2 linked regions of the Nodosilinea sp. E11 genome follow. The protein of the gene in region 2 binds, or shares a complex with, the protein of the main gene of each other region. Links are inferred from orthologs where the notes say so. Each region holds a gene or a part of one and is shown on either strand. Other genes may lie near its edges. The genes, in order: pheS and pheT.

Evidence for each region.
Region 1: the proteins of pheT (region 2) and pheS are in contact, whole or in part, in a crystal structure (PDB 6P24), measured with the Escherichia coli proteins. The link is inferred for Nodosilinea sp. E11 from one-to-one orthologs.

The regions. Positions count from the first base shown.
Region 1 is NZ_CP136520.1:3,466,355-3,469,622, forward strand. The notes cover bases 277-3,224. They hold pheS (phenylalanine--tRNA ligase subunit alpha), read right to left. Parts: upstream 2,278-3,224; coding sequence 1,276-2,277; downstream 277-1,275. Other genes in these bases: RRF56_RS17550 (Zn-dependent hydrolase), read right to left, coding at 277-979; surE (5'/3'-nucleotidase SurE), read left to right, coding at 2,499-3,224. Outside these bases: more of RRF56_RS17550, read right to left, coding at 1-276; more of surE, read left to right, coding at 3,225-3,268.
Region 2 is NZ_CP136520.1:958,853-962,256, reverse strand. The notes cover bases 7-3,090. They hold pheT (phenylalanine--tRNA ligase subunit beta), read right to left. Parts: upstream 2,726-3,090; coding sequence 287-2,725; downstream 7-286. Other genes in these bases: RRF56_RS06645 (DUF4349 domain-containing protein), read left to right, coding at 7-106. In the rest of the region: more of RRF56_RS06645, read left to right, coding at 1-6; RRF56_RS06635 (protein kinase domain-containing protein), read left to right, coding at 3,114-3,404.

The sequences.
Region 1 (3,268 bases), 2.5 Mb from region 2 along the record:
GCGCGACGTTCAGCTGGGGCACAATCTCGATTTTGGTGCCGGTATTCTGGGCAATCAGCCGCAGTTCTTCCTTTAGGTCGTCGATTAGATCATTGATGACGTATTGGTTGAGATCGCGCACATCAATACTGCACTGCACCTGCCCTGGCACAATATTGTCGGCGTTGGGCCACACTTGTAGGGCTCCTACGGTGGCCACCTGTTGACCAGGCGGGCGCGTGCCCAGGCGGTTGACCACTAGCACCACTTGAGCGGCTGCCACGAGGGCATCTTGGCGCTGATCCATTGGTGTGGTGCCAGCGTGGTTGGGGCGTCCGGCAATGTGAATTTGATAGCGCTGCATGCCCACAATGCCCTGCACTACGCCGATCTGCTTTTGGGCGGCTTCGAGCACCCCGCCCTGCTCAACGTGGAGTTCGACAAAGGCGCAGATGTCATCGCGGGTGCGCTTAGATAGCGCTAGCTGATCCCAGTTCCCCCCAGCGGCGTTGACGCCCTCGTCGATGGCGCGACCGTCTTTGCGGTGGTAGTCGGCGGCCTCGAGGGTCGCAGTACCAGCGATGGCGCGACCGCCGATCATGGTGTCTTCTTCATCGGCAAAGACAATTACCTCGAAGGGATGCTCTAGGAGAATGTTGTTTTCGTGGAGAGTACGGGCTACTTCTATCCCGGCTAACACACCGAGAGTGCCGTCAAATTTGCCGCCGCAGGGGACGGTGTCGATGTGAGATCCGGTGGCAATGGCCGGGGCGTTGGTACGACCGTTGCGGCGACCAATCAGGTTACCAGCGGTGTCAATACAGGTGCTCAAACCCGCTTCTACCATCCATCGCCGCACCAGCTCCCGCCCTTGCAGATCTTCCGGGCTAAAGGCCAATCGACAAATGCCACCGTTCTTTAGCTGCCCGATCTGAGCTAGGTCATCGATGCTTTGGTTGAGGCGCTTGCCATTGATGCTAAGGGTTTGTAGTAGAGCCATGGGTATTTAGTGGGAGGAGTATGGTGAAGAGATGAAACGTTTGACTCCAGAAAACGTTACAGTCCATCATAAACCGTGATGTCTCTGTATACAGTTTATTGTATGCAGAGAGCTGCTCAAGTTTTGTTTAGGAAGAACTTTCTGTCGGCTAATGGGGCGAGGGGTTGCCCAGACTTGGGCGATCGCGGCTTTAGCCCAGCAATGCCAATGAGCCACAACGGTTAAACTGCTGTGGCTCATTGGCTAACCCTAGTATTCCCTTGGGCGACAACGACGAGCGATCGCCCGAGCCTGCCCTAAAACTGTCGCAGAAACCGCAGATCGCTGGTGTAGAGACGGCGAATGTCGTCGATTTGATGTTGCACCATGGCCAGACGCTCTACCCCCAGCCCAGCCGCAAAGCCACTGTAAACTTCGGGGTCATAGCCAACCGCTTGGAGCACGTTAGGGTCGATCATGCCGCAGCCCAAAATCTCTAGCCACTTGCCCTGCCACTCGACGTCTACCTCTGCCGAAGGCTCAGTGAAGGGGAAGAAACTAGGCCGAAACCGCACTGGAATATCGCCGTAGAGGGCTTCTAGAAAAACTTTGATGGTGCCCCGCAGATCGGTGAAGGTGATGTCGGTGTCGACGGCAAAAAACTCGATCTGGTGAAAGACGGCAGCGTGGGTGGCATCTACCGTGTCGCGGCGGTAGCAGCGGCCAATCGCCAAGGCCCGCAGGGGGGGCTCGTTGGCTTGCATATAGCGAATTTGGGTGTTGGAGGTGTGGGTGCGCATCAGCTGGCCATCGGGCAGGTACAGGGTGTCCTGCATGTCGCGGGCCGGGTGGTCAGGCAAGAAGTTGAGCGCCTCAAAGTTGTAGTAGTCGGTTTCAACCTCGGGGCCATCGGCGACGGTATAGCCCAGGCCCACAAAAATATCGACAATGCGATCGATGATGCTGTTAATCGGGTGTACCCGGCCCTGGGGGTGAAAAATGCCGGGCATGGTCACATCGAGGGTTTCTGTGGCCAGCTGGGCTTCAATTTTGGCGGCTTCGAGGGCGGTTTTGCCCTGGTCGAGCTGGGTCTGAATTAGCTCTTTAACCTCGTTGGCGATCGCGCCAATGCGAGGGCGCTCGTCGGCTGACAGTTTGCCCATGCCGCCCAGCACCTTAGAGAGCTGGCCCTTTTTACCCAGATAGCCAATCCGCAGCTGCTCTAGCTCGTCTAGGGTGGTAGCAGCGGCGATCGCGCCCTGGGCGGCCTGCTTCATGGCCATCAGGTCGGTTTCGAGCGAGGTGGGTGCGACGGTCATAGGTAGGGTGCAAAAGTATTGGAATGGTAGGCTAGGTGCTCCACGACGGGAGTAGGGTCGAGGGGTAGTTGGGGGGGTACGGTGCGAGGTCTACGGTTTGCGGTTGCTAACCCTCGCGGCTGGGTGGTTATGCATGCCGTATATCCTGTACCGATCCCCAGATCCCCTGGGCTGGCGATCCGCGATCTAGCTTAACTATTTTAGTGTGGTGGGGAACAGTCATGAACATTCTAATCAGCAACGATGACGGCATTTTTGCCCTGGGGATGCGTACCCTGGCGACCACCCTGGCGGCAGCAGGGCACCAAGTCACTGTGGTTTGCCCCGATCGCGAGCGATCGGCTACCGGCCACGGCCTCACCATGCACAAGCCTATCCGGGCTGAGGTGATTGACTCAGTTTTTCAAACAGATATTCAGGCCTGGAGCTGCTCGGGCACCCCCGCCGACTGCGTCAAGCTGGCCCTGGGGGCGCTCATGCAAACCCCGCCAGATGTGGTGGTCTCAGGCATCAACCACGGCGCTAATTTGGGCACCGACGTAGTCTACTCAGGCACGGTGTCGGCGGCGATGGAGGGAATGATGGAGGGCATTCCAGCGATCGCAGTCAGCCTGACCAGTTTTACCCAGGGCAACTTTGCCCCTGCCGCCGAGTTTATTCGCGATCTGCTGGCCGAGGGGGCGAGTGGGTTGCTGGCAGCTCCCCTGCTGCTCAATGTCAACGTGCCAGCCCTGCCCGCCGCCGAGATCAAGGGAGCCAAAATCACTCGCCAGGGTATTCGTCGCTATTTTGACCAGTTTGAGAAACGCCTCGACCCGCGCGGCAAAACCTACTACTGGCTGGCAGGGGAAGCGATCGCAGACCTCGAAGATCCGCTGCCCAATCAGGGCTGGCCGCCCGAACTCAAGCAGTCTCTGACCACCATACCCACCGATGTTCAGGCCATTCACGATCGCTATATTTCGGTTACGCCGCTGCAATATAACCTCAC
Region 2 (3,404 bases):
CTTTAGCCCCTACTGGGTGCTGCTGGCGGCGCTTGGCTACGGCGGCTATCGGCTTTGGCAGAGTCATTCGCAGCCGCCTGCGACTGCGGAAGCTGACAACAGCTAAGCGCTCTGGCCCAGCCCGCTTTCCCTGGTGACGTTTGCTCATACCGAATCTGACCTACAAAACCCCGATTCGAAATTGATACCTCGTAGGAGCATTGCACTGCAATGCCCCGACAAATCGGGGGTAGACAGATAGGATTTAGTATCAGATGCCGACTTGGGAACGCGGATTTTGGAGCGCTTAGCTGCGCAGCGTTACGCCGAACTGTTTCTCTAGGGTGGCACGCACCTTTTGGTGAACAGGGTCTACGGCATCGTCAGTAAGAGTCTGATCGGGGGAGCGGTAAACCAATCGAAAGGCTAGGCTGCGCTGTCCTTGGGGGACGCTTTCACCCCGGTACTCGTCGAAGAGGGCGACCGACTCTAGCAATTTGCCCCCGGCTTTGGTCATGGCAGTCGTTAGGTGGGCGACGGTGACCTCTAGGGGAGCGTAGAAGGCCAGGTCGCGATCGCTCACCGGGAAGGTCGAATACGCCGCGAACTTAACTGACTTTTGCAGTACCGGCACCAGGCAGGTCTCCAGCGCCGACCAGTTGAGCTGAAACACATAGACTTCGGCGGGCAACTGCCGCTGCTGGCGCAGTTGGGGGTGTAGCTGGCCAAAGCGTCCCAGCTCTAGCCGCCCCCGCACCCACAGCGATGCGGTGCGACCGGGGTGAAACCGAGGATCGGTGCTGTCGGCGCGGTAGTCAACCGCTAGCCCCAGGCGACTAAACACGCCGTCAAGCACGCCTTTGGCCTCGTACCAGGTGAGCGGTTGAGCCTGACCACTGGTAACCCACTGGCTCGATCGCCCGTCGCCTCCCACAATGCCACCGATCGCTTCCGCCTCGTGAATACCCGCCTCGTCTTGCCAGAAAATATGGCCAACCTCAAACCCGTTCAGCGGGCCGTTGCCCTGGTTGAGGTTAAAGGCGTAGGCCTCAATCAGACCATCGACTAGATCCTGGCGCAGGGCAGAGTATTCAGGAAAGAGGGGGTTGGCGAGGGTAACCTGGCGATCGCTAATCGGTTTAGTCAACGAGTAGTGCAGCAGCTCCGTTAGCCCAGCGGCGCGAAAGGACTCGCGCAGCCGACGGTGCAGGGCCGCTTCTACCGAGAGCGAGCCGCCGATCGCCTTTTGGGGCAGGGTATCGGCAAAGTGGTTGTAGCCGTAGAGGCGAGCTACCTCTTCAATCAAATCAATTTCGCGCTCTAGATCGCGGTAGCGGTAGGGAGGCACCGTCACCGCCCACACGCCCGCAGCCTCGGTCGCCACAACCTGGCAGCCCAGGGTTTCTAAAAGGGTTTGAATCGTTTCGGGAGGTAGGTCTTGGGGGTGGTCACCCAAGTTGGTGACCTGGCCGAGCAGTTGGGTGACCCGACTCAGCCGCAGCGTGAGCACCCGGCTGGGAATGGTGGCTCCTAGGGCAGTGGTGCCGGTGGTTTGGGCCACCACGGTCGCTCCGGCTACCTCTTGCAGGAGCTGGAGGGCGCGATCGCAGGCGAGTACCAACTCCGCCGGGTTTACCCCTCGCTCGTAGCGGGCCGAGGCCTCGGTGCGCAACCCCTGGCTGCGGGCCGACTTGCGAATGGCCGCCGCATCAAAAAAAGCGGCCTCTAGCATGACGGCTACAGTACCGTCGTGGACCTCAGTGGCTTCGCCGCCCATCACCCCAGCCAGGGCCACGGGTTGGTCATTGGCGGTAATCAATAGCGTCTCGGGGGCTAGCTGGCGCTTTTGACTGTCAAGAGTAACCAGGGTTTCGCCAGCATGGGCGTAGCGCACGCCGAGACTGAGGCTGTCCCCGGTCGTCACCAGGCGATCGCGGTCAAAGGCGTGGAGCGGTTGGCCCCACTCCAGCAGCACGTAGTTAGTGATGTCTACCACATTGTTAATGGGGCGGGTGCCCGCCGCCTGGAGTCGCTGCTGCAACCACTGGGGTGACGGACCAAGAGCAATATTTTCAAGCACCGTACCAATGTAGATGGGGCAGGCTTTGGCATCGGGCAGCGAAATTGCCGGAGCCCCTGAACTGCTGGGGACGGCAACGGACTTAGTGACTGGTAAATGCAGCGCTGCCCCCGTAATCGCCGCCACCTCTCGGGCAATACCCACCATGCTGAGCGCATCGGCCCGGTTAGCGGTGGAGGTCACGTCCAAAATCACGTCATTTAGCCCTAGTAGGGGGCGCACGTCCTGGCCCAGCTCTAGGGCTTCCGCCTCAAAGATATGAATTCCTTCAGACTCTTTAGCCAACCCCAGCTCGGCTAGAGAGCAGATCATGCCTGCCGAGGGTACCCCCCGCAATTTACGGGGCTTAATGGTCAAATCAACTACGGGCAGATAGGTCTCGACGGTGGCGACGGCCACGTAGATGTTGGCCTGCACATTGGCAGCGCCGCACACTATAGTTGACGTATTGGCTTCACCAATATCGACCACACAAACGCTGAGTTTATCGGCATCGGGGTGCGGGGTGCGCTCTACCACTCGCCCGACCACCACGCCATCAGCCCAGGTGCGTCTGTCCTCAATATCTTCGACCTCAAAGCCGGCCATGGTCAGGGCATCAGCCAGCTCCCCTGGAGAAAGCTGGACATTGACGTATTCGTTGAGCCAGTTCAGAGATATGCGCATGGTAGGGCTAGGAGACCGCTAAAACGTCTAGAACGCTGTGGTTTATTGCCCAAACATTCTACCCTGCGGCCATTGCATCTACCCAAAGGACAGCCGCCGATTGACCACATCTCCCCTAGGTCACTTAACAAAGGGGGATCGAAATTTCATCGACTTTTCACATTTCGCCTCAATTTCGCGCAGAAGTATATATCCCTTGGGATGAATGCTATAACCCCCCTCGGAAAGAGGGAACAATTGGGGTAATGTGGCAGTACCGCATGGGGTCGGCCCTCATAACCCCCGCATTCGCGGTGTTGTGGCTCCCTGTTGACGGCCTCCGCTGCTGGCAACTCAATCCCAGATGAGGCCTTTGAGCCTCGTTTAGACATCCACCACCTTGGGCCGCATGAGCTACTGCATCCAACCCGATTGTTCAAAGCCTAAGAACCCTCCCACAGTCAGTCATTGTCAATGCTGTGGGGCAGAGCTGTTGCTGCGAGGCCGCTATCGGATGATCCGGGCGCTGGGGCGAGGCGGTTTTGGGGCTACGTTTTTAGCCCGCGACGAACTACTGCCGGGCAAGCCTCCCTGTGTTATCAAACAACTGCGCCCCTCGGCTGAAGCTCCCCATATCCTTGATATGGCTCGGGATCTGTTTAAACGGGAGGCCAAAATTTTAGGGATGATTGGCAACCAT